4 regions of the Gracilibacillus sp. D59 genome follow, and region 4 is predicted to be linked to each of the others. Evidence: riboswitches for the same ligand, from Rfam matches in the RefSeq annotation. Region 4 holds a riboswitch; each other region holds the start of a gene.
The links. A riboswitch is a leader RNA that binds a small molecule or an ion and turns the genes downstream of it on or off. The one in region 4 is predicted to bind S-adenosylmethionine.

Region 1: it holds a riboswitch for S-adenosylmethionine, as region 4 does, so the genes downstream of both, ACTWP4_RS06180 (aminotransferase class V-fold PLP-dependent enzyme) here and ACTWP4_RS01150 (acyl-CoA dehydrogenase family protein) in region 4, are expected to answer to the same signal.
Region 2: it holds a riboswitch for S-adenosylmethionine, as region 4 does, so the genes downstream of both, ACTWP4_RS12390 (PLP-dependent aspartate aminotransferase family protein) here and ACTWP4_RS01150 (acyl-CoA dehydrogenase family protein) in region 4, are expected to answer to the same signal.
Region 3: it holds a riboswitch for S-adenosylmethionine, as region 4 does, so the genes downstream of both, ACTWP4_RS12365 (alpha-hydroxy-acid oxidizing protein) here and ACTWP4_RS01150 (acyl-CoA dehydrogenase family protein) in region 4, are expected to answer to the same signal.

What each region holds. Positions count from the first base shown of each region.
Region 1 covers NZ_JBQQCK010000002.1:659,346-667,198, forward strand. Annotated here, with positions in the region: gene ACTWP4_RS06175 (SGNH/GDSL hydrolase family protein) at 1-582, opposite strand, end outside; gene ACTWP4_RS06180 (aminotransferase class V-fold PLP-dependent enzyme) at 1,410-3,080, opposite strand; SAM riboswitch class I at 3,157-3,268, opposite strand; gene ACTWP4_RS06185 (Hsp20/alpha crystallin family protein) at 3,480-3,935, shown strand; gene cls (cardiolipin synthase) at 4,015-5,457, shown strand; gene ACTWP4_RS06195 (ABC-F family ATP-binding cassette domain-containing protein) at 5,838-7,721, shown strand; gene ACTWP4_RS06200 (aminopeptidase) at 7,721-7,853, shown strand, end outside.
Region 2 covers NZ_JBQQCK010000006.1:179,137-186,989, reverse strand. Annotated here, with positions in the region: gene rapZ (RNase adapter RapZ) at 349-1,230, shown strand; gene ACTWP4_RS12415 (gluconeogenesis factor YvcK family protein) at 1,233-2,186, shown strand; gene whiA (DNA-binding protein WhiA) at 2,220-3,167, shown strand; gene ACTWP4_RS12405 (HPr family phosphocarrier protein) at 3,269-3,526, shown strand; tRNA gene ACTWP4_RS12400 (tRNA-Arg) at 3,722-3,794, opposite strand; gene clpP (ATP-dependent Clp endopeptidase proteolytic subunit ClpP) at 4,160-4,756, shown strand; SAM riboswitch class I at 5,587-5,702, shown strand; SAM riboswitch class I at 5,776-5,883, shown strand; gene ACTWP4_RS12390 (PLP-dependent aspartate aminotransferase family protein) at 5,973-7,769, shown strand; gene ACTWP4_RS12385 (aliphatic sulfonate ABC transporter substrate-binding protein) at 7,803-7,853, shown strand, end outside.
Region 3 covers NZ_JBQQCK010000006.1:169,166-177,018, forward strand. Annotated here, with positions in the region: gene ACTWP4_RS12340 (phosphoglycerate kinase) at 1-344, opposite strand, end outside; gene gap (type I glyceraldehyde-3-phosphate dehydrogenase) at 440-1,447, opposite strand; gene ACTWP4_RS12350 (sugar-binding transcriptional regulator) at 1,486-2,514, opposite strand; gene ACTWP4_RS12355 (glutaredoxin family protein) at 2,633-2,887, opposite strand; gene ACTWP4_RS12360 (L-lactate dehydrogenase) at 3,472-4,434, opposite strand; gene ACTWP4_RS12365 (alpha-hydroxy-acid oxidizing protein) at 4,559-5,476, opposite strand; SAM riboswitch class I at 5,554-5,661, opposite strand; gene acsA (acetate--CoA ligase) at 5,674-7,362, opposite strand; gene ACTWP4_RS12375 (ABC transporter ATP-binding protein) at 7,390-7,853, opposite strand, start outside.
Region 4 covers NZ_JBQQCK010000001.1:236,145-243,997, forward strand. Annotated here, with positions in the region: gene ACTWP4_RS01150 (acyl-CoA dehydrogenase family protein) at 83-1,216, opposite strand; SAM riboswitch class I at 1,282-1,390, opposite strand; SAM riboswitch class I at 1,537-1,642, shown strand; gene ssuE (NADPH-dependent FMN reductase) at 1,743-2,288, shown strand; gene ACTWP4_RS01160 (RNA polymerase sigma factor) at 2,445-2,948, shown strand; gene ACTWP4_RS01165 (hypothetical protein) at 2,938-3,816, shown strand; gene ACTWP4_RS01170 (rhamnogalacturonan lyase family protein) at 4,228-7,149, shown strand; gene ACTWP4_RS01175 (hypothetical protein) at 7,256-7,531, shown strand; gene ACTWP4_RS01180 (aldo/keto reductase) at 7,637-7,853, opposite strand, start outside.

The sequences.
Region 1 (7,853 bases), on a different contig from region 4:
GTGATCCATTATTTGTGATAACCGCTCACCGTAAGGCCCACGTCCTTCGATAAAAGGTTCTTCTCTCAGATTCATAAAATTATCCTTCATAATTTGCATAATATCATTTGCGCCAATTGTAATGAGTACCAGATCTGCTTTTTTTAAGGATTCATTAATCTCAGGATTTTTCTTTAACCTCTTTAATAAGTGATCTGTGCGATTTCCACGTTTACCAAAGTTATCAAATGTCACGTTTATGTTTTTTTCGTCCAACCGTTTATCTAAAATCCCAATATAGCCGCCATTGCCTGTTTCATCGCCAACTCCCTGGGTTAAGGAATCACCAATTGCGACAATGTGTGTATCCTTTTGAAAAAAGTTGAGTGCTTCCTTTACAGCGTTTCGCACGCTTTGTGTAATGGATTCTTGTTCGTTTTCTTCATTTGTTTCTTCTTCTGTCTCTTCAGTTACTTCTTCGCTAGGTTGAGAGGTAGAATCAGTTGTTTTTTCTTTATTATCTGATTGGAAAAACAATAGAAAAATAGCGATTCCAGCAACGAGGACAAATACTATAATAAAAATGAACACCTTTTTGCTCATCACCAACACCTACAATAAAAAGTCTCTTACTTGATTATACCCGTCTTTTGAATTTGATAACACAATAGAATATTTAAGGTACAACACATAAAACATAAACTGCGCAATAACTTTTCATGGACTTGCTTTCTCCCAATCTTTCTTGAAGGGAGTGCCATGGCAACGCTCCGGCAGAATACTGCGCTTTCCATGGGCACGGCTTCAGCTAACTTGGTAAAGAAGACCGCTTTACCAAGTGGATCTTCAGCTCGTGCTGTTCCCATAGGAGTCTCCGTATTCTGCCTCCACTAATAACATAATTCTATCTTTTTAAAGTGGGAGTACTCGGAAACTAATTCCCGTGTATTACCTCTTTCAAAAATCAGCACACTACGCAGAGCGGAGGCAAGATACGGAGACTCCTACGGGACCAGCACGTGTCCGAAGACCCCGCAAGAAAACGCCCTTTGTTTCTGAGGAGACTGAGGCCGTGCCCGTGGAAAGCGAGGTATCTTGCCGTAGCGTATGCTTGCACTCATCAAAAACTAAGATAGAAGGAAGCAATTTTAAATATTCATTACTTCGCAGTTTGTATCTAGTGCGTATAAGGACCGGGTGGGTTATCCTTATTTTTTTCTTATTAACATGTGTTAAAGGTTATGCAATTCTATGGATGAAAATGCTTGTTTTGTATAATGATATGTATTGTATCACAACAAAGAAATTATGGTAAATAGGAAAATGTGCTGTAAACACAGTAATAAGACCGCAAACCAATAACAAGGTCTGCGGTCTTATGTATATATATTTATCTTGGGGAGATAAATAACGATAGTCAGGGAGAAATGTTATTCTCCACGGCGTAAGCGATCTGCTTCCTGGAACGGACATTTATGTTCCACAACAATTTGTCCATTTGCTTCCGCCTTTTCTTTAGTTGTAGGGTCTGTTTGCTCTTTGGCAAACCAGACAATTTTTGCTTTATCAGTATAAGCATTTGCTGCTTCCTTACTGTCAGTGACGAATAAAATATCAATCTCACCTTCTGCAGCAGCTGCTGGAGTTATTTGATAACCTAATTTTTTCAGTTTACTTAGTGCTTCTGAACCTTCGATATCACCTGCTACTGCAATTGTTTTTGGACGAATTTCTCCATTTTCACGAGCAAGAGGAGACGAAAGTGCCCATGCAATTGCTTTTTCACTATCGGGTTTGACAGTTGGTTCACTGTTAGTTGCTTTCGCGATCGCTTGATCAAGGTCTGCAATAATATCATCTGCAGTTTCGATCCCGACAGACAAACGAATCAATTCCTCTTTAACACCGGAAGCTTTTAATTCTTCTTCATTCAACTGCTGGTGTGTAGTAGATGCAGGGTGAATAATTAATGATTTTGCATCTCCCACATTAGCCACATGGGACCATAAATGAACATTATCTATCACCTGACGACCAGATTCTTTTCCACCCTTTATACCAAAGACGATAATAAAGCCAAAATGGTTACACAAATATTTTTTTGCTAATTGGTGAGAAGGATGATGTTCAAGTCCTGGATAAGAAACCCATTCTACTTGTGGATGGTTTTCTAGGTAATTAGCAACGGCTTTTGTGTTTTCACCATGACGTTCAATGCGTAAATGCAACGTCTCTAGTCCTTGTAAGAAATAAAATGCATTTTGCGGACTTAATGATGGACCGATATCACGTAGTAGTTGCACACGTAATTTAATAGCGAATGCAGGTGGTCCAATATCAATTCCAAATCGTATACCATGATAAGTCTCATCTGGCTCAGTAAATCCAGGGAATCGTTCGCTATTCCAATTAAATCTACCACTATCTACGACAATTCCCCCAATCGAGGTACCATGACCACCAATCCATTTCGTTGCGGAGTGCACAACGATGTCAGCACCCCAGCTAATCGGTTTACATACATATGGAGTTGCGAAGGTATTATCAATAATTAATGGTACACCTTGTTCGTGAGCGATATCAGCAACAGCTTCAATATCAAACACATTTAGACTAGGATTTGTAATCACTTCACCAAAAACCGCTTTCGTTTTTGGGGTAATGGCAGCTCTGAAATTTTCTGGATCTGTTCCATCTACAAATTTCACATCAATACCATATTTCGGCAATGTTTTATTAAATAAATTGAAAGTACCACCATATAAGTTACTGTCGGCAATAATTTCATCACCGGCATTGGCGAGGTTTAAAATAGCTAATGTGATAGCAGATGCACCAGATGCAGTACCGACAGCAACTACTCCATCTTCTAATAAGGCAATGCGTTGTTCAAATGCGTCAACAGTTGGATTCATAATACGAGAATAAATATTACCCATTTCTGCTAAAGCAAATAAGTTTTGTGCGTGCTCGGTATCATTAAATACGTAAGAAGTTGTTTGATAGATCGGAACGGCACGAGCATTTGTTGCAGGGTCTACTTGTTGTCCACCGTGTAATAGATTTGTTTCACTACCTGGAAATTGGAACGAATTTGTCATTATGTACCCTCCTTAAAAATTAGAAAAACCTCTTCTTTACGAAAGTAAGAAGAGGTTGAAAATATTAGCTGTCCTCCTCTTATCTTTCAGGTAAAACCTGTAGGATTTAGCACCATTTCAATTTGATGTTCAAACTGATGGTTGCCGGGCTTCATAGGGCCTATTCCCTCTGCCTCTCTAAATAAGAGTTATTACATATTCAATTGAATAGTCCTTATTATAAGTTATATTCTGGAAACCGTCAATAAAAAATCAGAATATTAATAAAAATTAACTTCAGGATCATTTATAGCCTAAATGCATAAAATGAATTGGAGGATTTTAATCCCGTTTCTACCACTGTAGATACAGGATAAAGAAATTCCTTGTTGATGGAAGTCATTGAAAGGAGTGATTCAAATGCCACAAAAAGGCGGAATGCCAGAATGGGGAGAGGATTTGGTGAAAAAATTAGATGCCTTTCTTTATGAAAAACCAACACGAAATGTCATGGAAACGATTGATAGCTTTTTTGAACAAGCAAAAGTACCAAAACAAATCCCTGCTGATGTTGCAGAAACAGAGAAGGACTGGATCGTCCGTGTTGATTTACCAGGTATTAAAAAAGAACAAATACAACTGCGAATAGTAGGGAATCAAATTACAGTAATGGTCAATCACCAGGAGGAAACCGAACAGTATGATGATTCGTATCATTACTATCATAAGGAAAGAAGGCAGCATCGTAATCAGCGAACGATAACATTGCCATATGCTGTTGATAAACGAACAGCAAAAGCAAGCTTCCAAAATGGTGTGTTAGAAATTAGAGGTCCTAAAACCGAACAAGATAATGACTCAATCACGATCGACTAAGCTGATAGCGATTGCTATTAGCTTAGTCATAATTATGCTATATTAAGAGTATAGAGGTAGTCAGAAGGGAGGGGTTCGTATGGAATTTACGCAACTTATCATAAGTTTTATCTTAATTTTTAATATTCTTTTATCTTTAACCATTATCTTTTTAGAGCGTAAAAATCCCACTTCTACATGGGCATGGATTATGGTATTGACATTCATTCCGATTTTTGGATTTATTTTATATCTTATCTTTGGTAGAAAACTAAGTAACAAAACAATTTTCACTTGGGATACTAAAAGCAAATTAGGTGTCAAAACGGCAGTACAGCATCAATTGCGTGATATTGAAAATGGCGACTTCTTTGTCAAAGATCCTAGGATGTATCAATATAAGGATCTATTCTATTTGCATTTACGAAATAATGATGCGATCTTTTCACAGGATAATGATGTCAACGTATTTACGGATGGAAATCGAAAATTCAACTCTTTGTTAGAAGATATCGAAAATGCTACAGATCATATTCACCTATTGTATTATATAGTAAGGTCTGATCACCTCGGTACACGTTTAGCGGACGCTTTGATTAAAAAGGCAAAAGAAGGGGTTGAAGTTCGTTTTTTATATGACGATTTAGGATCCCGGACGTTAAGCAGGAAGATGGTTCGAAAAATGCGTCATGCCGGGGCAGAAGTCGAAGGATTTTTCCCACCGTTAATTCCGAAGGTCAATTTTAAAATTAACCACCGTAACCACCGCAAGCTTGTGATTATTGATGGGGAAATCGGCTATATCGGTGGTTTTAATATTGGAGATGAATATCTGGGGGAAGACAAGCGATTCGGTTATTGGCGTGATACCCATCTGCGCATCTCGGGTAGTGCTGTAGAACATTTGCAAACTCGATTTATCCTGGATTGGAACCAGGCGTCCCGCCATGATATTGAATATGATGAGCGTTATTATACACCTGTTCCCGCTGGGAATATCGGTATGCAAATTGTTTCAAGCGGTCCGGATTCTGAATGGGAACAGATAAAAAATGGCTACATTAAAATGATCATGTCAGCAAAAGATTATATCTTTATTCAAACACCTTATTTTATTCCGGATGAAAGTCTGTTAGATGCATTGAAGATTGCCTGTCTATCAGGAGTAGATGTCCGTATTATGATTCCGAATAAGCCAGACCATCCTTTTGTCTATTGGGCAACTTATTCGTATATCGGTGAAATGTTAAAAGCGGGGGCAACCGTTTATATTTATCAAAAAGGTTTCCTACATGCTAAAATGATAGTAGTAGATAGTAAAATAGCGTCAATAGGAACAGCAAATATTGATGTCCGCAGTTTTCGCTTGAACTTTGAAATAAATGCCTTTTTATATAATGAAACATTGGCAGAAATGCTGGTTGATGAATTCGAAAAAGATATGGAACATGTAACAACACTTACATATTCGTTATACCAACAACGTTCAGTATGGATTCGTTTCAAAGAGTCAATTTCAAGATTGATTTCACCGATTTTGTAGTAATTCAGTTGAACTAGGGAGACAGCCTTTTAAAGAAAAAAATAGTAAAAAAATATAAACTGCGAAGTAACGTGGGCTTCCAAGTAAATCTGGGCTGAGCGCGGACATTTGTTCCGCTATTTGTGACAAAAGTGCCATTTTTAGGGTGGTCGCGGACATCTATTCCGCTATTCATCGGAAATAGTGCTAATGGAGACTGAAATGAACCAAATAAGGGATTCAATGTCCGCTAACATGGAAAAACAGGTGATTTTCATTCAAATAACGCACTAAATGTCCGGTCAATAAATGTTAGCACCTAGATAAATTTTCATTACTTCGTAGTTGTTATCTTCTACGACTTAGCTGAAAGTTGAGGGGCACTAGAAAGGATAGATACAATGCGCATGATTAAAGTAGAGGATCTTGTCAAAACATATGGTGAAAAAGTATTGTTTGACGGGATTTCGTTATCGATTACAGACACCGATCGTATCGGTTTAATTGGTGTCAACGGTACGGGAAAATCCACCTTATTAAAAGTATTAGCAGGGATCGACCAAGCAGAAGCTGGCACCATTGATCATCCGAATGATTACCGGATAGAATACTTAGATCAGGACCCACAGCTAACAGATGGGGACACGGTGTTGAACCAGATATATTATGGTGATGCAAAGGTGATGGTCACCTTAAGACAATACGAATCAGCTGTATTAGCTTTGGAACAAGATCCTGAGAACGAAGCAATGCAAAATCAATTATTAAAAATGCAAGAAAAAATGGATCAGCTAGAAGCATGGGATGCCATGACCTTAGCCAAAACAATCTTAACGAAATTGGGTGTTCCATCGTTTGACAAAAAAACAGAGAATCTTTCTGGCGGACAGCGCAAACGCGTAGCAATTGCTAAAGCATTAATCCAGCCGGCAGATTTACTTATACTCGATGAGCCAACCAACCATCTTGATAACGATACAATCGAATGGCTCGAAGAATACTTGCCAACTTATCAAGGTGCAATTTTGCTCGTTACCCACGATCGCTATTTTCTCAATCGTATTACCAACCGTATTTTTGAGTTGGATAAGGGCAACTTATATACATATGAAGGCAATTATCAAACCTTTTTAGAACAACAAGCATTAAGAGAAGAACAGGAACTCCAGGCAGAACAAAAGCATAAAAATATTCTCAAAAAAGAAATTGCCTGGCTTAAAGCAGGAGTAAAAGCAAGAACAACAAAACAAAAAGCACGTATCGATCGTGTCGAGCAAATGAAGGAGAAAACTTTTGATACGACTAAACAGGATCTAGAGTTTCAAGTTGGTTCCACTCGCCTCGGTAAAAAAGTCATGGAAATAAAAGACTTAAGTAAAGCATATGATGGTATCACCTTATTTAAGGATTTTGACTTTCTAATCAAGCCTGGTGACAGACTTGGTATTGTAGGCGCCAATGGAAGTGGGAAAACAACATTACTTAATATTTTAGCTGGTCGCGTCGAACCAGATGCAGGTACTATCGATGTCGGTGAAACCGTGAAAGTAGGGTATTACACACAAGATCATCCACCACTTGATGATGCGATCAAAGTAATTGACCTTGTCCGTGATGTAGCAGAGGTGGTCCACACAATAGATGGTAGTGTAATTACAGCTGAACAAATGCTGGAACGATTTTTATTTCCAAGATCACAACAGTGGACATACGTCAGAAAGTTATCGGGTGGCGAACGGAGAAGGCTATATTTGTTAACCGTACTAATGCGAGAGCCGAATGTATTATTTCTGGACGAGCCAACTAACGATCTTGATACCGAAACTCTCGCAGTACTTGAAGATTATTTAGATCAATTTCCGGGAGTTGTCATTACGGTATCTCATGATCGCTACTTTCTGGACAAAACTGTCGAACAGATTATTGCCTTTACCGGAAGTGAAACCTTAACCTTTTTTTACGGAAATTATTCCGAATTCCGCGAACAGCAAAGAGAATCAGAAGCGAATCAAATTAAGGCAACACCGAAGCAAAAACCGAAACGCAAAAAGAAAAAACTATCCTATCATGAGCAAAAAGAATGGGATACGATTGAAGATGAAATTACAGAGCTAGAAGCAGAGCTTGAGCAAATTGCAACAGAAATTGCCGAAGCAGGCAGTGATATAGGTAAAATTCAACCACTTTATAATAAGCAAAATGAAGTCGAAACCTTGCTAGAGGAAAAAATGGAACGATGGGAAGAACTATCTCTATTAATGGAAGAGCTGAAGGAGGAGTCATAATGGCTGACAAACAACTACAAGAAAAATATGCAGAACTTGCATTAAAGACAGGTGTTAACTTACAAGAAGGACAAGCATTAGTGGTCAATTCCTCAATAGAAGGAGCAGATTTTGCGAGAATTGTAGTCCGTA
Region 2 (7,853 bases), on a different contig from region 4:
AACGTGGCTGTAACACGGACGAAACATTTATTAGATATAATGTAATTAACTAATTGACCCCCTTTTTAATAAATATAAACTTGACGGCATAGGTTTCCATACCTATGCCAATTTTTTTGGTGTTCCAAATAAGAGATTGAACGTAATTTTGCTCGTACCATAAAGAAGAGTTAGGCAAATGTTTGATTAGAGAATAAGTAAAATCTGCCAAGTTAACCACTAATAGATATCGTTCAAGTAAGTAGTATCAGTTTTTTTTGGTGGTAGAGGCCATTCACTCCGTGTATAATAGAGATATAAATAAATGTTGTATCGATACATATATTGAAAAGAGAGGAGTGTTTGATCATGGGGAGACAATCAGAGGAAATCAAGCTGGTAATTATTACTGGGATGTCAGGTGCAGGAAAAACAGTCGCAGTTCAAAGTTTTGAGGATCTAGGTTACTATTGTGTCGATAACCTACCGCCAGCACTCCTGCCGAAATTCCTTGAACTGATGAAAGATGCCACAAATACTATCCAAAAAGTAGCACTCGTGATGGATTTACGGGGCAGAGAATTTTTTGATACCTTATTTGAAGCACTAGACGCACTTGGACAGGAAGAATGGTTAGAAGAGCATATATTATTTTTAGATGCGAATGATCATGTTCTTGTATCCCGTTATAAAGAAACACGACGTTCTCACCCGTTGGCACAAGACGGACTACCTCTGGAAGGTATTCATGCTGAACGAAAAATTTTGGATGAACTCCGTGGGCGAGCACAGCATTTTATTGACACGTCTAAATTAAAACCTAAGGAATTGCGCGAAGAAATTGTGCAACGCTATAGTAAAAAGGAACAAGAAATATTTTCTGTCCATACCGTATCCTTTGGCTTTAAGTATGGATTGCCGATTGATGCCGACCTAGTATTTGATGTTCGCTTCTTACCAAACCCACATTATGTGGAGCAAATGCGTCCACTCACAGGTTTAAATACGGAAGTATCTTCTTACGTGTTTAAATGGTCTGACACACAGAAGTTTGTAGAAAAAACGATCGATTTATTGCAATTTATGCTTCCACAATATAAGCGTGAGGGAAAGAGTCAGCTTGTGATTGCGATTGGTTGTACTGGTGGACAACATCGTTCTGTTGCGATCGCTGAGCATTTGGCAAAGTATTTTCAAAAAAATTATGTCACACATGTCAGTCATCGTGATATAGAGAAACGAAAGGGATAAATATGCCACAATCCGATCTAAAAAAAGTAGTAGTCATTGGTGGTGGAACGGGAATGCCTGTTCTTCTCCGAGGACTAAAACAACACCCAATTGATTTATCTGCAATTGTAACAGTTGCTGATGATGGCGGCAGTTCTGGTCGCTTACGGACTGAAATGGAAATGCCGGCACCAGGAGATATCCGTAATGTTATTGCAGCACTTTCTGATGTAGAACCAATGCTGATGGATTTATTTCAACACCGTTTTACAAAAGGAAATGGTCTTTCAGGTCATTCAATGGGCAATCTCTTGTTAGCAGCAATGACGTCTGTCACAGGAGACTTTTATAACGGTATTAAAGAGATCTCCCGAGTGTTAAATGTGAAAGGTAATATTTACCCAATTGCCAATCAAAATATGTTTCTTCATGCGGAATATGAAGATGGTGAAGTTGTAGTTGGGGAGTCCAATATTCCGAAAGCTAACAAACGTATTAAACGTGTTTTTTTAAAACCGAATCCGGTACTTCCTTTACCTGAAGCAGTTTCGGCCATTGATGAAGCAGATTTGGTTGTGATTGCACCTGGTAGTTTATATACAAGTACATTACCAAACCTGATCGTACCGCAAATTGGGGAGGCATTGCGCAATACAAAGGCAAAAGTTGTCTATGTCTGTAATGTTATGACACAAGCTGGTGAAACTAGTCATTATACAGCCTCAGATCACGTACAGGCAATCATGGACCACATCGGTACTGGATGTCTTCGATCCGTTATTGTTCACAATAAAACGATCGCTCGTGACGTGCAAATGGTTTATGCCGAGGAAAATGCTGAACCGGTAAAATATGATCTTGATAAATTACACCAAATGGGCTTGGAAATTATTGAAGAAGACATTGTGAAAGAATTAAATAATTCACTTCGTCATGATACGGACAAAGTAGCAAAAGTGTTATATTCGTTAATGTAGGCATTAGCGACTGGAAAGAGGGGAGGGAGAAAGTTGTCGTTTGCAGCAGATATAAAAAAAGAGTTAACGAAGATCGAAAGTGATGATTGTTGTCAACAGGCAGAGTTAGCAGCATTGATCCGCATGAATGGTGCTATTTCTTTTTCCAAAAATCATTATTCTTTAGATGTACAAACTGAAAATGCAGCAATTGCGCGTCGTATTTATACGTTAATTAAATCAATTTACCAAATACCAGTAGAATTATTAGTAAGAAAAAAAATGAAATTGAAAAAAAATAACGTCTATATCGTTCGGATGAATGAAGGCGTAGAGGAAATGCTTCAAGACATGGAAATATTAGCAGAACCACTACAATTTATTCGTACGATTTCTAAAAAATATACTAAAAAGCAATGTTGCCGAAGAGCTTATTTGCGCGGTTCTTTTTTAGCTGGAGGATCGGTTAATAATCCAGAAACTTCTTCCTATCATTTAGAAATATATAATTTTCATGAAGAGCACAATCAATCATTGTGTGATTTATTAAATGAATATAATCTACATGCTCGGATTTTGGAACGTAAAAAAGGATTTATCACTTACATTAAAGAAGCTGAAAAAATTACCGAATTCTTAAATTACATCGGAGCACATCAAGCATTATTTAAATTCGAAGATGTAAGAATCGTACGTGATATGAGAAATTCTGTGAATCGATTAGTGAATTGTGAAACAGCCAATTTAAATAAAACGATCGGTGCCGCATTTAGACAAGTAGAAAATATCCGTTTTATCGACAAGACAGTGGGGCTAGATGCCTTACCTGATAAGTTGCAGGAAATCGCAAGGCTGAGAATGGAACACCAAGATATTTCCTTGAAGGAACTAGGTGAAATGGTTTCTGGAGGAAAGATTAGTAAATCTGGTATCAATCACCGCCTCAAAAAAATTGATAAATTTGCAGATCAATTACGAAATGAAGAATTGACGATGAAATAAATAAGAGGAGGATTTTTCCTCCTCCATTATTTATAAGAATAAGATAAGCTATCCAATAGTACAATTAAATGATAGCGCTTACTAAACGGGAGGGGTTTAGCATGTTAGAGAAAGAAGTGGTTATTGCAGTAGATCCGGGATTACAAGCAAGACCGGCGGCTCAATTTGTACAAAAAGCAAATAGTTTTACTTCCGAAATTTTCATTGAAAAAGACAACAAACGGATTAACGCTAAAAGTATTATGGGTTTAATGAGTCTGGCTTTATCAAAAGGACATACAATTAAAATCATTACAGATGGTAATGATGATCAAGAAGCATTAGACGAACTGGTTAATTTTGTCGAAGGTAAAAAGTAATATAACAGCTAGCTATCGAGAAAGTGAAAAGATGATTAACAATTAACACTGCCTCTTGCAGTGTTTTTTATTGTAAAAAAGCAAATATCGCAATATTTTTGGAGCGAGTAGAAAAGGATTAGAAATGATAAAAAACACTTCCCAGTCTGATTCAGAACGTGAGAAGTGCATTTGGAGCTTACCTGTTATTATAAGCGCGCCCGGAGGGATTCGAACCCCCGACACATGGTACCGGAAACCATTGCTCTATCCCCTGAGCTACGGGCGCATAAAGTGTGACTTCTGTCAGTGGAGTTTTTGCGTCCACTGGTGGTTAACGAAATTTATCAGGTTTTTAACGCCCTTTATCCCCCACTAAGCTTATTTGATTACTTGAACTATGAGATGTGGGATTTTACGTGCGATTAGTACCATGATAAAATGCGACAAGAATAATTATAGCGAATCGCACGTATAATTTCAATACATAAATCAAACTTTGAATATTTGAACTTAAAGGTTTAAATCGTTATGGTTAAGGGTAGGATGAAATTAGAAAATCAAATCGTTTGACCTTTTTTGACCATTCGGTTAAGATAAAAATAGTTAAAATTCATGATTGAAAAAAGCAAGTGTTAAAAGGAGGAATTTTTCATGAACTTAATCCCTACAGTTATTGAACAAACCAACCGAGGCGAACGTGCATATGATATTTATTCACGCCTTTTAAAAGACCGAATTATTATGTTAGGCAGCGGAATTGATGATAATGTGGCAAACAGCATCGTTGCACAAATGTTATTTTTAGCAGCAGAAGATCCAGATAAGGATATTTCACTATACATCAACTCACCGGGTGGTTCTATTACAGCAGGTATGGCGATTTATGATACAATGCAATTTATTAAACCAAATGTATCAACGATCTGTATTGGTATGGCAGCATCTATGGGTGCATTCTTATTAGCGGCTGGTGAGCCTGGTAAACGTTATGCGCTACCAAACAGTGAAGTGATGATTCACCAACCATTAGGTGGTACACAAGGGCAAGCGTCTGATATTCAAATCCACGCGAACCGTATCATCGAAATGCGTAAAAAGTTAAATCAAATTCTTGCAGACCGCACTGGTCAACCAATAGAAGTAATCGAAAAAGACACAGACCGTGATAATTTCATGCCAGCTGAAAAAGCAAAAGAGTATGGTCTAATCGATAAAGTAATGGAAAAGAAACCAACTGACTTAAATTAAAGAACAAAAAGTGGCGGAACTAACCGCCGCTTTTTTTATAAGTGGAAAGTGTATAACTGTTGGTATCACAGGGTTTTTGTATCTTATTTATGTTTAAAAAGTGTAATAAATAAAGATATAGTTGACTAGTCATGTTGTTTATGATGAAAGTTTAAGTGTGCAAGCCACCCGCTGCGGCTGACCGTTTCGCTTTCCAAGGGGCATGCTCTTCAGCTAACTTTTGCAGGAGGAGTTCGCTCCTGCAAAAGTGGATCTTCAGATCATGCTATTCCCTTAGGAGTCGAAACGGTCGGCCTCCGCTATACCTTTTTTTACAACGAATATCAGAAAAAGTATATTGGTTTTAGAACCATTTGAGTGATGCAAATGCCATATTTTTGCACGTTTACAGGGATAATAACCCAAGTTGCTAGGTCTGACAAATGTTGTAGCGCATGCATTAAGCGAAGGCGCCCACTTCAACTCCTGTGGGACTCGTTTGCCCTGAAGATCCACTTTTTTTGAGCGGCTTTTGCTCGAAAAAGTTAGCTGAAGGGCAAACCCCACGGAAAGGGGAGTGGACAGCCGGAGTGGTGATCAAATGGTCGATATATTTCATAATGGCTACCAACCTCCACAGACCTCATCTTTAATCAGAATGTAACGAAGCCTACGTAGAAATAATTTTTACGAGAGTAGCCGGTAAAATCAAAAAGTTGAACTGGTGCTTATTTGGAGGCCTCACTTAATTTGCATTAATTTTCAGAAAACATGTTGACATCATGTGGTCATCATGCTAAAGTATTATTTAACGATAGCAAAATACGAGTAAACAACTCGGAATTATATACTTCTTATCGAGAGAGGTGGAGGGATTGGCCCTATGAAACCTCGGCAACCATTAAATGAAACGTCATTTAATACAGGTGCCAATTCCACTAAGCATTAACGCTTAGAGAGATAAGAGAGCGAATAGTAATATTCCAGTCTCTCTATCTCAATATAGAGAGACTTTTTTAGTGGACAATTAAATAATGGAACTCTTATCCAGAGAGGCGGAGGGACTGGCCCGATGATGCCCAGCAACCATTAAGCAACGGCTTAAAAGGTGCTAATTCCTGCAGGATACTTATCCTGAAAGATAAGAGGAAGACTACTGTTATGTCAGTTAAGCCTTCTTCTTATTGAAGAAGGCTTTTTGAATATTCAGAAACTTGACTTGGGGAGGAAATAAATAATGACTGATTACAAACGTTCTACTTACGATCCGGAAACAATTCATTTACATGGAGGGCAAGCGCCAGATCCGACAACAGGTTCACGAGCAGTACCGATCTATCAATCTACTTCTTATGTGTTCCACGATACAGAGCACGCAGAAAGATTGTTTTCACTTGATGAACCAGGAAATATTTATTCCAGAATAGGTAATCCAACGGTAGATGTTTTTGAAAAAAGAATGGCTCTTTTAGAAGACGGGGTTGCAGCTGTCGCAACAGCTTCAGGGATGTCAGCTATTACCCTATCGATCTTGAATCTAGCAAGTGCAGGGGACGAAATTGTCGCAGGTGTTAACTTATATGGTGGAACATACAATTTATTTAATGTAACACTCCCACGCTATGGCATTAATGTTAAATTCGTTGACCCAACAGACCCTGAAAATTTCAAAGAAGCCATTACAGATAAAACAAAAGCCGTATATGGTGAAATTATCGGTAACCCAGGCTTACAAGTATTAGATGTAGAAGAAGTATCTGCAATTGCACATGATGCAGGCATACCATTAATCATTGATAATACTTTTGCTACACCGTTCGGCTGTAAACCGATCACGTTAGGAGCAGATATTGTTGTTCACTCTGCTACAAAATGGATCGGTGGTCACGGTACATCAATTGGTGGAATCATTGTCGATGGTGGACGTTTTAACTGGAATTCTGAAAAATACCCAGCTTTTACTGAGCCAGATCCAAGCTACAATGGCATCCGTTATGCGGTGGATTTCGGAACATTGGCATTTATTACAAAAGTTCGTGTTCAATTATTGAGAGACTTTGGTGCTGCACTTAGTCCGTTTAATGCCTTTCAATTATTACAAGGTTTAGAAACATTGCATATTCGTATTGAACGACATAACCAGAACGCATTGGAGCTTGCAGAATACTTAAATGAACATGAAGCAGTGGAATGGGTGAGATATCCTGGGCTTGAAAGTCATCCATCTCATGAGTTAGCAAAACGAATCTTAAACAATGGTTTTGGATCAATCATTGTATTTGGTATAAAAGGTGGACGTGATGCAGGCCGCGATTTAATCAATAATGTTGCACTATGGTCCCACGTTGCCAACGTTGGGGATGCGAAATCATTGATTATCCACCCAGCTTCAACAACACATCAACAGCTGACAAAAGAAGAGCTAGATAACACAGGTGTTACAGAAGAATTAGTTCGTTTATCTGTAGGGATTGAGTCAGTAAGAGATATTAGAAATGATTTAGATCAAGCACTTGTAAAAGCAACTGGAATTGGAGAAGAGAAAGAAAGACAACTTGTTGTGAACGATGAAGGTATCATCAAATGGGCATTGAATTCTCCATATGAACGATACATTGAAAATGGCGAAGAAGTAACACGGCAAAAAACATTAGCTATTGTAGGTCTCAGTGGAAAAGAAGCAAGACCTAGCTACCGTCTGGCAAGAAAAATGCAGCGACTAGGCTATAAAATTATTCCGGTCAACCCAAGGGAAACAGAAATTCTTGGAGAAAAAGCTTATCCAGATCTAAAAAGTGTTCCGGTTGATATCGATATTGTGCAAGTTTTCCGCAGTCCTGATGCAGCAATAGAGATTGCCAAAGAAGCAATTGAGGTAAATCCAAAAGTGTTCTGGCTACAGGAAGGTGTTGTTTCACCAAAAGCAGAGGAAGTAGCGCTTGAAGGCGGGTTGCAAGTAGTTCACAACCGTTGCACATATAAAGAAGCACAACGATTAAGAGGTACAATTTCCACATATGCATGTGAAATCTAAAATTTAATAAAACAAAAAAGGGGACAATTTACAATGAAGAGAATACCGTTAATTGATTTGAGAAGTTTTTTAGCGATTGCAATA
Region 3 (7,853 bases), on a different contig from region 4:
TCAATTAACAAGAGGTCACCGTCTTCCAGCTGACTTACAGCTTGGTTCACTTCATCGCCATACACTTGATCTGTTTTGATAACTGATTTGTTACTTAAGTCGCTTAGACGTTTTGCAACAGCATCCATGCGAAGTTCTTCTACTACTTCTCCGCCTGGACGACCTAAGTGGCTGGCAAGGATTACTTTTGCACCTTGCTCTGATAAGTATTTGATAGTTGGTAATGCTGCTTTAATACGTGTGTCGTCAGTTATTTCGCCATCTTTCATTGGTACGTTGAAATCAACACGGCAGAATACCTTTTTTCCTTTTACGTCAATGTCTTTAATTGTTTGTTTGTTCATTCGTATGAACCTCCTTAAGGACTTTGATTTCTGCTTACTTCATTTCAGGCAAAAACGAGAGGAGGATCAATCCCCCTCCCGTTCAATTGTTACACTTATAGTCCTTGTTTTTTAAGATATGCAGCTAAGTCTACTACACGGCTAGAGTATCCCATTTCATTATCATACCAAGATACTACTTTTACCATGTTACCTTCCATTACCATTGTAGAAAGCCCATCAATAGTAGAAGAATTAGTGTTTCCGATGTAGTCAACAGATACTAGTGGCTCATCAGAGTAACCTAGAACACCTTTTAGGTGACCTTCTGCAGCTTCTTTTAATGCACCATTTACATCTTCAACAGTTACTTCTTGATCTAGTTCTGCAACTAAGTCAACAAGTGAACCGTCAGGAGTAGGTACACGCATAGCCATACCATTTAATTTACCTTCTAATTCAGGTAATACTAGAGAAACTGCTTTTGCAGCACCAGTAGTTGTTGGAATGATATTTTCAGAAGCTGCACGAGCACGACGATAGTCTTTGTGTGGTAAATCAAGAATTTGCTGGTCGTTAGTGTATGAGTGAATAGTAGTCATCATACCACGTTTTAGACCAAATTTATCGTTTAATACTTTAGCATATGGAGCTAAACAGTTTGTTGTACAAGAAGCATTAGAAATTACGTGGTGTTTAGCCGGATCATATTTGTCTTCGTTAACACCCATAACAACTGTAATATCTTCTTCTTTCGCAGGCGCAGAGATAATAACTTTTTTCGCACCAGCATCTAAGTGTTTAGCTGCTGCATCACGTTGAGTGAAGATACCAGTAGATTCAACAGCGATTTCCACACCAAGGTCTCCCCATGGTAGGTTAGCTGGATCACGCTCAGATAGTACTTTTACTTCTTTTCCACCTACAACAAGATAATCTCCATTTACAGAAACTTCTTGTTCTAGTTTTCCGTGTACAGAGTCATATTTAAGTAGATGTGCAAGCATATTCGCATCAGTTAAGTCGTTAACTGCTACTACTTCTACCTCATCATTTTTTAAAGCTTGACGAAAAACGTTACGACCGATTCGGCCAAAACCATTAATACCTACTTTTACTGCCATGCTAAAATTCCTCCTTAAAGTATCCTTAAGATTTATATTTAAAGGGACGAACCCTTTAACAACTCTTTTGCTGCCGCTTCATCTGTGATTAACACGTTACTTTTTCCTTGCTTGAAGTAAGATTGAATGGCTTTTGCTTTCGAAGAACCTCCTGCTACAGCAACAACATATTGTGCATGTTCAAGTTCCTCTAATTGCATACCAACAGTGCGAACCTTGTAAACGACCTTACCTTGTTCATCAAGGTAATAACCGAAGGCTTCACTCACAGCGTTACCACTTCTTAATTTAGTTAATACTTGTTCAGAAGCTTTACGGCGTTTTGCCATTGTACATGCGTCACCAATACTGTGCAGGACTATTTTAGTATCACGAATCATTTCTAAAATATCCTTAATAGCTGGTTCTTCGATGATTGAATGGTATGTTTCCTCACTTAACGGGTCAGGGACATATAACATGCGGTAATTACCATTTGCTTTTTTAGCCATCTGCGCACAAATGGTATTAGCTTGGTTTTCTACTTGTTCACCTAATCCGCCTCTTGCTGGAACAAATGTACAATTCGCAGCATGTTCTAAAGGCTTCATCTGGTTGGCAACTTCTGCCATCGATGTACCACCTGTAACTGCTATTGTTTGATTGGAAGTTAAAATGGAACTCAAAAATTGCACACACGCTTTCCCCATATCCTGTTTAACAGATGGTTGTGTGTCACTATTTCCCGATACGATAATTACATGCTCCAATTGTAATTTATCCTTAATTTGAGATTCTAAAACACGAAATTCGGAAATTTCATTCATAAATGACGATAACTTCTCGATAATCGTGTCCCCTTCATCTGTAACTCGCATTCCTTTCGAAGTCACCATAATAAATCCATGCTTGTTTAAAAATTCAACTTCACTGCGAACTACTCGTTCTTTTAAATTGATATTTTCAGATAAGCTACGGCGTCCGATTGGCTGCATCATTTGTATGTATTGAAGTATTTTGTATCTTTTCTGCATGGTATCGAGTAAATCCGGGTACAATTTTTCTTGAATATCTAATAAATCTTTCAATCGGAAACGCTCCTTTATAATTCACCGGGGGAATTTTGTCCCTCCTAGTCGCATTCCGTCCCACTCAGAACAAAAAAAATAACTTCCATAATTATTGTATCAAATGGTCTAACATCTCTCAACTATTTTCTGAATTATTTTTCTTTTTCAGATAGTTTTCGACCTTTTCCATGTCGACTATTTCAGTGTCAACTATGATGTCATCGTGTTTGATGACTGGGATCATGAGATGATAAGCTTCTAACAGTTCATCATCATTATAAATATTAATTTCTTCGATTTCAAATAAATAGTCTTGTTGCAGCATTTCCAGTGTTACTTTCGCTTGATCACAGAGACTACAATTTTCTTTTCCGTATAGTTTTAATTTCATCATTCCCACCCCTTGACTTGATTAGAAATCCTGATCTGTCTAATTCGACATAGATACAAACAGTATACTAATGAAAACTCTCTTTGGTGTAGCTTCCTTCCTTTCTTCTGAAGTTGAGTGTTAATTCTTCGCTGCGAAAAAACACCCCCTTTCCGGGGGCACGGCTTCAGCTAACTTGGTAAAGAATACCACTTTATCAAGTGGATCTTCAGCTCGCGCTATTCCTCCAGGAGTGTCGCATTTTTCCGCAACTTAGAATGGCTATCTGATCAAGCGAGAAGATATCCATGGTAGTATATTCATATGTATTCATCTTTCAATAATCAGAAAATCACTACTAGCGTAGGCAACATACGTAGACTCCTGCGGGAACAGTGACCAAAGTGAGACCCCATAGCGAACGGTCTTGGTGAGCGAGGAGGCTCACGGGGTCACCCGCGGAAAGCGAAGTATGTTGCCGGAGCATTTCCTAACACTTATTACTGAGAAGATGGTAGAAAGCAAATCCACGATAGTTCCGTCGTAATTTATGTTATTTCCGCACAATTTTAAACTTTCTGATTTTATCAGGAAACTATGTGTGATTACTTTATTGCTTTCATTCCTGTGTCGATCATTTCTTGGATGACCTCGGCGGATTGGTGTAGTTGTTGGGTTTCTTTTTCGGATAGGTCTAATTCTATTACTTCACGGATGCCGTTTTCGTTTAGCAGTGCCGGCACACCGATGTAGAGATTATTTAATCCGTATTGCCCCTCTAATTTAGCAGAAACCGTTAAAATGGCATTTTCATTGTTTAAGATTGCTTTTGTTAACCGGACTAATCCTAGACCAATACCGTAATAGGTTGCTCCTTTTCGTTCAATAATATGATATGCCGCATCTCGTACATTCTCAAATATCTCGATCATGTCTTTATTTTGATAAAAATTATCGATACCTGTATATTGGCCTAATGGTACTCCACCAATTTGCACATGACTCCATACTGGCAATTCTGAGTCACCGTGTTCACCTATGATATAAGCGTGTACATTACGTGCATCGACTTCCAAATGTTTTCCTAATAAATATCGGAATCGCGCTGTATCTAAAATTGTTCCAGAACCAATTACGCGTTCCTTCGGTAAACCTGAAATTTCCCTTGTCAGATGTGTTAAAATGTCAACCGGATTAGTGGCCACGACGAAAATCCCCTGAAAGTCAACATCCATGACTTTATCGACAATTCCTTTAAAAATTTTAGCATTCTTGGTAACAAGGTCTAACCTCGTTTCTCCTGGTTTTTGGTTCGCACCTGCTGTTATGACAACTAGATCTGCATTATGACACTCTTCATATCCACCCGCTTTAATACGCATTGGATTGCCAAACGCCATACCATGATTTAAATCGCGAGCTTCTCCATCTGCTTTTGCCTCATCCAAGTCAATCAGAACAAGTTCATTAACAACACCTTGATTTAACAACGCATAAGCATAACTAGTACCAACAAATCCTGTTCCAATAATGACTACTTTTCTTAATTTCGTCTTATGAATTGTCATAACAACCACTCCTTCCAACATTAGAAAAACTTAAATCCTTAAATTCAGCTACGCTAAATAAAAAACGGGATATAGTTATACTATATCCCATTTAAGATACTATGAAAATATATATATCTGACAATCATGTGAACAATTGAGCAATGATATCTTCTGCACCTAAAACACCTGAAGTCGATAATCCGTAAATATAACTTTTTCGAATCGAAATAGCATCAGCACCTCGTTGTAAATAATGATTTAAATCGTCTTTAGTTTCCACTTCTGTCTCAACAACAACAATTAACCTTTCACTAGCTATAATATCGATCTTTTCCAATAAATCGAGATTGGACTTGTTAATATTAGACAGGATAATACCATCAACTTGCTGCTCCAAACTTGAACGAACATCATCCAGTGACAAGTCTCCGTAAATAAAGATCGGTAAGGTTGTAAATTGTTTGATATATTGAATATCATCCCAAGAAATGTGACGCTTTTGATATTCTTGAGCAACTCGTTCAGACAAAGGAATTTTACTATGATAATTTTTTTTAGCAAAAATCGGATCCACTACAAAGTTTGTAGTTCCTTTTACTAATTGATCTGCTTTTTGATGAATCTCATCATTTGAGATGGATAAAATAATAGCCTGATATCCTGCTAATTCGGCACGTTGGATAAAATGCTTCGTAAGTTCCAAATCTTGAAAAATATGAGCTTGAAACCAAAGCTCACTATCTGGTACAGCATCACTTACTTCTTCAATGCTGTAGGACGAATGACTGCTAACGATAAAGGGTACACCTTGTTTACTAGCTGCTTTTGCGGTTGCTAATTCACCGTCTTCATGAAAATAGGTCTGTGCACCAACCGCACCTAATAACAGTGGAGAGATATTCAATTTAGTCGATGACTTGCTATTGAGAATAAACGATGTAGAATTTGCCTTTTGAGATGTTACTTGATCTAAATATAATTTTGCTGCTTTTGATAATTGTTTTTCTGCTGCTTCCTCTAAATTTTCTACGACACTTCTTTTCACTTTTGCTTTTACCATTTTATAAGCCTCCTAATAATTTAGGGAAACAAAAAAGCCCCTCTTGATAAACAAGAGAGACTGCAACTATTATCTCCCTCTTATTTTTCAAACTAACGTTTGCAGGATTTAGCACCTTTTAAGCATAACTCGCTTAAGGTTGCCGGGTTTCTTCGGGCCAGTCCCTCCACCACTCTTCATAAGAGTATCTATATGTTTTAATTTTTAACTTTATTATTTCTTTCGATTTCTAATGCTTTTAATTGTCTTCTTAAAATTTTTCCACTAATTTTTGTTTTCGGTAATTCATCCATTACTTCTATCTCTCTAGGAGCAGCATGTGCTGATAGATTTTTTCTAACATATAATCGAATCTCTTCTAATAATTCATCTGATTGTTCATATCCAGCTCTTAATGTAATAAAAGCTTTAACTAATTCACCACGTAATTCATCAGGTTTACCTATTACACCAGCTTCTTCTACTGCCGGATGTTCAATTAACTTACTTTCTACTTCAAACGGACCAATACGCTCACCTGCAGAATTAATCATGTCATCATTTCGGCCTTGGAAGAAGACATATCCTTCATCATCCTGTAACGCTAAGTCACCAGAGATATACCATCCCTCGTACTGGAAATAAGATTTGAACTTATCCTTATTTCCCCATATTTCTTTCATTAGTCCTGGCCACGGTGTACGAACCGCTAGTTGACCAACTTCACCACGAGGTAATTCATTACCTTCTTCATCTAAAATACCAACCTGTACGCCAGGAAAAGCTCTTCCCATCGAACCTGGTTTTATTTTCTCGGCAGGAAGATTCACGATTAAATGTCCACCAGTTTCTGTCATCCACCATGTATCATGTATGCGGACATTTAAGCTGTTCCATGCCCATTGGATGACTTCAGGGTTTAATGGTTCTCCTACACTTAGTACATGGCGAACAGATGATAGATCATATTGTTTGTATAGATCACCTTTTGACAGGAGCATACGGAAAGCTGTCGGTGCACTATACCAAATCGTTACCCCTAGTTCTTCAATTAAAGAATACCAATTCTCGGCACTGAATCGTCCACCTTGTATCACTACTGTTGCTCTGTTCAGTAGTGGAGCAAACAAGCCATATACACTTCCTGTTACCCAGCCTGGATGTGACGTACACCAGTAAACATCATCATCTTTTATATCCAGTACCCACTTACCAGTGACGATATGATGTTGAGCAGCACGGTGGGCATGCAATACACCTTTTGGTTTACCTGTAGAACCACTTGTATAGTGAATTATTAAGCCATCTTCCCAGTCCACCCATTCCACAAATTCATCACCGTCAACCGGTTGTAATGGTTCTTTCTCAATATCCTCTACAAAAAGGATAGTTTCTAATGATGGAATATCGTCCTTTGGAACACGTTTAACTAATTGTTGATCAGTAATTAGTAATGTGCCATCACAATCATTAATTCGATCTCTGACTGCTTCCTCCATAAATGCTTCAAATAAAGGACCAGCGATCGCACCTACTTTTATGACAGCTAATATAGCAATATAGCATTCTGGCGTTTTAGGTAGAAAAACAAATACACGATCTCCTTTTTTTACACCATGTTCCTTTAAAATGCGAGCGTAATGATCGGTTTGATCTTTTACTTCTTTAAACGTATAAGATCGCTTTTCATCCTCATTAATGTAGTGAAGGGCTATTTTATCACCATATCCCTCCTCCACATGACGATCAATCGTTTCGTATGCTGCATTAATCTTTCCTGTATTGGCAGCAGATAATAATGCCTTTGCATCTGACCAATCAAAATTTTCACGAATTTTATCATAGTTGTTAAGGTTATATTCACCTTCGATTTTTTCTATATGTGTTGTTGTGGTTGGTTGTGTCATTTGATTATCCCCCTTGAAGGCCGATTGCTATTTGTTTAAGTCTAAAGATTCCAAGATTTCTGACTTTAGATGTGCTAATTCTTCGCTTCCCCGATCTCTCGGTCTATCCTGAGTTATAGTAATTTCTCTGTCTACTTCCCCCGGCTGTCCTTTTAAAATAACAACACGGTCACATAGATAGGTTGCTTCATCAATATCGTGTGTTACTAATACGATAGTAGATTGATATTTTTTCCAGACATCTAATAATAGGTCTTGTAATTGCATTTTAGTAAAAGCATCTAGTGCACTGAACGGTTCATCCAAAAGGAGAATTTCTGGTGATGTTACCAGTGCTCGCGCAATTGCTACACGCTGAGCCATACCGCCAGATAATTCACGAGGGTATAGCCCTTCTTTTCCCCTTAACCCTACACTTTCTAAATAATCAATAGCTTTATTTTCCTTTTCTTTACGGCTACCTGTCAATCCGAACGTCACATTATCTAACA
Region 4 (7,853 bases):
TATAAAATTATAGTTAACAATGTAACTTTTTTGTAGATAATTGTCAATCATTATTTTACATTTTTGTTATAAAGCACTAACTTTAATCCAATACACTTTTCGCTAAATTATAGACAATAGCATCATCTGTCGGCGGATTATGTAATCCAGCACGGACATCGCGATAATGTCGTTGCAATGGATTTTTAGCAGACAAGCTTCTTGCTCCAACAATTCTCATTGCCAAGTCCACGATATTGTTCGCACTATTGGTGACAATGTGTTTAGCTGCTTGTAAGGACGGGCCAAGTTCTGCTCGTTTATCCGGTTGTTCTACCCATTTTGTCGCAACAGCATATAACACTTCCCGTGCTTTAAACAATTCCAATTCGATTTCCCCAATTTTCCTACGGACTTCTGGTACTTCCTTAATCGGACCAGGCAATGTATTCGGTTGGAAAGTAGAGGCAAAATGGATCGCATAATCCCTTGCAGCTGCAGCTACTCCTAAATAAACAGCAGGAATTTGTAAGTACCATCCTTTAGGAAAAGGCTTCTTCGGATCTTCTTGAAATAATAAGTCATCCTTTGCTACCAACACATTATCTAAAATTAAATCATCACTTTTCGTCGCCTTCATAGAAATACTGTCCCATGTTTCCTCCACTCGAACACCAGGTAATTTATGATCAATAAGTACATAGCCTTTTTTACCAGTTCGATTGACGTCCACCGTGACAATCGAATAATCAAGTGCGACAGCCATAGAAGTAAATGACTTTGAACCATTGATCTTCCAGCCATTCCCTTCTTTTTCAGCAACAGTAGTCGGAATACCACCGCGGGAGGGGCTGCCAGTAGCTCTTTCTGTTTGAGCTAAGTTTAATAATGCCTTTTTCTCCACTACTAACCGGCACACTTTGGCAAAGCTTTCTTCACTCCAATTACGATCCTCTGCTTGTTCTAATAACACTCCTAATTGCCAGCCTAGTGATAATGCTGTAGGTGCATCCCCTTTTGCCAATGTCTCCTGAATTTGCAAGAATTGATATAGATTAAGCCCTTCTCCTCCATACTCCTTTGGAATGGTTAAGGATAAAAAGCCACTCTTCTTCAAATCCTCAAAGTTGGCATACGGAAAACTTGCTTCTGCATCGATCAGCTCAGCTCTTTCAGCGAAAATGTCAGCTAATCTTTTTGCTTCTAGTTGATGGTTTGTTTCAATTATCTGTGTCACTTGATTCCCCCTTAATAAAAAAATCCTGCTTTTCAATGAGAAAAACAGGATAACCCGTAAATGTAATCTCATCTATCAGACATTTCGTCTGCTGGAAGTAGCACCATACTTTGTTTAATAAAGTGGTTGCTGCAGGATCAACGGACCAGTTCCTACCCTGACTCTTGATAAGCTTTGAAAATATGAAATTAAGAACTAATTTACACAGGTTACATGTTTTTGTCAACCTTATATTCAGAAAAGAAGGAATTTTCAGAAAACCCTTGACAGTTATTTTTATGTTCTGTATAGTGTGACTTAACTTCATAAACGAAAAAGTTTTCTTATCCAGAGAGGTGGAGGGACTGGCCCTTTGAAGCCTCGGCAACAGACTTAAGTGAAAGTACTGTGCCAATTCCAGCAAGCTTGATGCTTGATAGATAAGAAGAGCGGACTTAATTAATCAATATCTACCCTCTTCTATCTTTATAGAAGAGGGTTTTTTTCATTTATTTGCCTATAATTTAACGAAAAGGGGTTTTACATCATGTCTGAAATTATTTTATTATCCGGAAGCCCGTCGATTAGTTCCAGAACAGATTTAGCTTTACAATATGCTGCACGAACATTCGAAGCGAAAGGATTAACTACTACCTATCTTTCTATTCAGGATATACCAGCTGAAGTGTTATTCAAAGCACAATTTGATCATCCAAAAATCCAAGAGGTAACAACACTAATTCGCAAAGCAAAAGCTGTCGTTATCGGTTCACCTGTTTATAAAGCGTCTTATTCCGGTGTCTTAAAAACATTACTCGACTTATTACCACCAGATGTTTTACAAGAAACACCCGTTTTACCAGTCATGACTGGAGGAAGTGCAGGACACTTATTAGCTATTGAATATTCATTAAAACCGTTAATCGCCACTTTAAAAGGGCAGAGTCTGCAAGGGGTTTATGTCATCGACAAATGCATCGACAAACAACAACCAACTGACCCAATCGTTGACTATGACACCAAGCAACGCCTGCAAAACCAAATTACTCAACTAACTACAACCCTTGAACAACAAACACAACCCACTTTTTAATGTGGTATTAGGAAACTGTCTAACAACACTTTTAATCAAGAAAGGTTCTTTTCATGAGGACCTTTCTTTTTTTATGCGGAAAGTGTAATGTTTTCGTATAAACGTCGTCTTATAAGTAAAGAACAACCAAAGACAAACTAACAGGGAGGTCACGGAATGGATGAAGAGTTAATTACAGATTGGTTTGATGCTTATGCTGATGATGTGTACCGTTTTTTGGTCTATTATACATCCACATCAGATGTCGAAGATCTGGTACAAGAAGTATTCATTAAAGCAATCGATCGATATGATTCTTTCAAAGGGGATTCCAGTCCCAAGACTTGGTTAATCTCCATTGCTCGAAATTTGGCGATAGATGAAGCAAGAAAACAAAAACGAAAAGACTGGCGAAAGCTGATTAAGACCTATGAGGATAAAATCGACATCTCCCCAGAGGACAAACATCTTTTAACTGAAAAAAAGCTGGAGCTGCACAGAGCAATTGCAAAACTCAAGCACGACTATCGGGATGTCGTTATCCTTCGTGGAATTGAGGAGTTATCTGTATCTGAAACAGCAAACATTTTAAAATGGTCTGATTCAAAAGTTAGAGTAACATTTCATCGTGCTTTGAAGGCTTTGAAACTGCAAGTGGAGGAGGTTTATTATGAGTCATAATGAAGACGAATTAATAAAGGAGTTAAAAGATTTGAAAACTAATGCCCAGTTAGATCCACATAAAAAAGAATCGATGAAAATGGCTCTACAAAAACACGCAAAGAAAAAACGGACTAAATCGACTGCCAAACAAACATTTATCTGGTTTTCTACTGCTGCTGCAATCTTGGTTTGCGGGGTACTTGTCTACACTATGATCAACACAGACCAAATTACACTACCAGCAGATGACAACCAATCAAATGAAGAGATTGGTAATGCTGGAGAGGATACAAAAAATCCTAATGATATGGAAGGTTTAAGTGTGGACGAGACGGAAGATAAGGATGATATGACTATACCTGGTCAGGATAAAACACCTGATAAGGGAGAAAATGATAATGAAGATGTCAGCCCACAAGATTTTAAAGTTAATAGGATAGGTGAAGAAACACAAACTATCAGCATTGAAGGAACGGAAGAAAACACAAAAGTATATAAATATCGAATGGAACCATATGGCATTGAATATAAGGTTGATGAATATTTTAGTAAGTATGCTATCGAAGGAACTACTGTAAGGTACCATGACGAAAGCGATAAATATGCATCGATTCGATTATACGTGGAAGAAAATGCAATGATAGAAGAACTTGCAACAGAATTTCAAGCGCAATATAGCGAAAAGTTCGACAATGTAAGTGAAATCGAGGAACCAAAAGATGGTAATAATCCCTATTCAGGATTAACATTTCGTGCTAAAAATCAGCATCAAGGCTATTATCTTTATCAAATCGAAGACAATGTGCTCGTAATTCAGTACGAATACGCTATAGAAGCTGGTGATGGAATGGCACGTCTTCAATCATTAATTGAATCTATTCGGTAATATGAAACTCCAGCATATAAGTTTATGTTGGAGTTTTGTTATTCTCTTAACAGTTTATCCATTTACAGTAATAGTCTCACAGTATTGTTCTACTTTAGATGGCAATTGATAAACACCAAAAACTAGATTTCTTTGTATAAAAAACAGACATTTCCTTGACGAATTTATCCCACTTCTCTAATCTATAATGTAATCAAGTAATCCGGATTCTTGATTGAAATCTATACCGCCTCAAAAATGTAAGCGTTGTCATCACATAGACCTATGACTTATGGACCAACTAAATAGCCTATAAAGGTGGTGATATATATAAAGTGAGACTGTGATGAAGACCCAACTGTATTCTCTCACCATAGAATCCTCAAAAAGTAATCCATTTCATCCCAATAAAATAGGAGGTTTTTTCTTTTGATGAAGAAAATTTCCATCGCCCTAATAACTGTATTAGTGGTTAGTCTACTTCCAACCAATTTACCAGATTCTATTCAAGCAGAAACAAATGACGGTTATTTATTCGACTTCGGCTCAGCAGATAGTCCTGTTGCTGATGGCTACACACAAGTGTCCAATACCTTACTTTATGATGAGGAAAGAGGTTACGGATTAAGTAAGACAGTTGATTATCGTGACCGTGGTAACCCTGATGACGTACGTCGCGACTTTATTATTAACTCCGACTATTCTTTCACTTTGGATATACCAAACGGAGAGTATTTCCTACGCATTATAGCTGGTGATGATATTGCCTTCAATCGTTCAAGCTTTGTCATCAATGGCGAGGATTACGGCAATATCACCTCAAATGGTGGTGAATATGCTGAGTTAACTACTGATGTAACAATTACCGATGGAAAATTAACCATCGATATCGGTGAAAATGGACGAATTAACGGGCTAGAAATTGTTTCAATGGAACAAATTGATAGTCTAAAAGTTGACTCCATTTCCTACACAGCTGACAGTGAAGTAGCTTTGTCATGGCAAAGTGATCCAAACGCCAGTCATTATAATATTTATCGCAAAGGAGAAAATGACGAAGACTTCAAGAAAATAGATGAAGTAACAGAGGCAACTTATACTGATACTAGCGTTGAATTAGGTTACTCTTACACATATGCGGTAACACTTGTGCATTCATCTGGTATCGAGTCAGAAAGAAGCAATGAAGTATCCGCTTCGATAATCAATGAGGATGTGGACAAACCTCAACCTCCAAGTAATTTGTCAGTAAGTAATGCCGAGCTCGATAACGTTACTTTAAGCTGGGATGCCGTCGATAATGCTAGTCTTTATTATGTATATCGTGCTAATTTTAACCCAGACGATTATCCAGAAGGTGCTGTCGAATTTGAAAAAATCGGGACTACTTCGGATACAAGCTTTACCGATGATTCCATTTTAACGTATAATGCCTACTATTATCAGGTTCGTACTGTAAATGAAGGCGGCATTTCAAATCCATCCAATAAAGTGGAATCTCCAATTACCGAAGTTCAAAAACGCCAGATGGAACAACTTGATCGCTCGTTAGTCGCAGTTGAATCGGACGACGGGGTGTATGTAGGCTGGAAGACACTTGGTACTGATCCGAAAGATGTTAAATTCAATGTGTTCCGTGATGGTAAAAAAGTAAACAAAAAGCCAATTGAAAACAGTTCAAACTTTTTTGATGAGGATGGAACTATAGATTCTACCTATCAAGTAAAAATTATCAAAGGCAGTGGCGACAAGATTACAAAAGAAGTTAACGTATGGTCTAAAAACTACTTAAGTATCGCATTAGACAAGCCAGAAGGTGGGACAACACCAGATGGCGTCGACTATACGTACAGTGCTAATGACGCTAGTGTAGGTGATCTTGACGGAGACGGTGAATATGAAATTATTTTAAAATGGGATCCGTCCAATTCAAAAGACAATTCCCGCTCCGGTTATACTGGTAATGTCTATCTTGATGCTTATAAGCTGGATGGAACAAAAATGTGGCGTTTAGACCTTGGTAAAAACATTCGTGCTGGTGCTCATTATACTCAGTTCTTAGTGTACGACTTTGACGGCAATGGGAAATCAGAAGTTGTATTAAAAACAGCTGATGGAACCGTTGATGGAGAAGGTAATGTAATTGGAGATCCAGAAGCTGACTGGCGCAATAGCAGCGGTTTTATTTTAGAAGGCCCTGAATATCTCACTGTATTTGAAGGGGAAACAGGAAAAGCATTAGAAACCATTGATTACACTCCTGGTCGTGGCAATCTCAATGATTGGGGTGATGACTATGGAAACCGTGCTGATCGATTCCTGGCGGGTGTTGCCTACCTTGATGGAGAACGCCCAAGCATTGTGATGGCACGTGGTTACTATACACGCGCTGTACTTGTTGCTTACAACTGGCGTGATGGTGAACTAACAAAAGAATGGGTTTTTGATAGTGATGAGGAAGGTAATGAAGATTATGCCGGACAAGGAAATCACAGCCTTTCTGTAGCTGATGTTGATCAAGATGGTAAAGATGAAATCATTTACGGCGCAGCGGTTATCGACGACGATGGTACTGGACTTCATTCAACCGGCTGGGGACATGGTGACGCACAACATGTTAGTGATTTAAATCCAAATCGGCCAGGTCTTGAAATTTTCCAAGTTCATGAAGATAGTTCGATTCCAATTGGATATGGGATTCGTGATGCCGAAAGTGGCGAAAAACTGTTTGGTGTTGATCTCAGGACAGATGTCGGTCGTGGACTAGCTGCAGATATCGATCCTCGCTTCGATGGTGCTGAATTCTGGGCATCTGGCGTATGGGATGGCAGTGCAGGTAATGGCCTTCATGCCGCAGATGGACAATTAATTTCCCAAAATACTCCGAGATCTGTTAACCATGCTGTGTGGTGGGATGGTGATCTTGGTCGAGAATTGCTTGATCATACTTTTGATTCAAACAATGATCCACACGGTGTTGGCAGAATTGATAAATGGGATTATGAAAAAGAAGAACTCGTTAACCTTTTAACTCCAGAAGGTACACGAACGAACAACTGGACAAAAGGTAACCCATCTTTACAAGCAGATTTAGTTGGTGACTGGCGTGAAGAAGTAATCTGGCCATCGTCTGACAGCGAAGAATTACGTCTTTACACCACAACTGAGCTAACGGAAGAAAAAATTTATACGTTAATGCATGATCCAGTTTACCGTCTAGGGATTGCCTGGCAAAATGTCGCTTATAATCAGCCTCCACATACTGGCTTTTTCCTAGGTTATAATATGGAAGAAGCACCACGCCCTGCAATTGAGACAGGCGATGAATTGTTTGGATCAGATAAGATTAAGTAATGTTTCTTATCAAGGCGAGAGTTTTTGCTCTCGCCTTTTTCAATGTATAATTCCATCTATATAACAACACATTATAACTGTGATGATATACAGAGGAGGAGTAACATTGAAAAAAGGTAACAATATCTCCAGTTTGCAGGATCAAAACCAGCTAGCACAAGCGCAACAGTCGATCCTCCATTTGCAGCGGGCAATGAATCAGGCACAAAGTCATATGAATGAAGAAATTATTGATCAAATTAAACATTCGATCGACAGAGCAGAACGTTCACTCGCTCAAGCAGAGAATGTAACGGATGATCAAAATGCACTAAATCTCGTACGTCAAGAGTTAGTACAGCAACAACAAGCTTTTCAGGACTTAACACAACAAGACACGTAAGCGCTGTTCATTGGATTCATCCAGGAACAGAACATGTTGCATCTAAATCCATCCACTCCATTGAAAAAGCGTCTGACAATACTTTTGTCTGACGCTTCCTCCCTTTTACCAAGCATATGCTTCTGGCGCCTGTCCTCCCGGTCCTGGGAAAATGTTATCTAAATGACCAAGAATTTCATCATTTAACTTCACTTCAACTGCCCGAAGAGATTTCTCTAATTGTTCTGCGGTTCGCACACCAATAATCGGTGCGTCCACTGCCGGATTCGCCAATAACCACGCTAATGCCACCGTATCCTCTCTCTCACCGATTTCTTTGCAC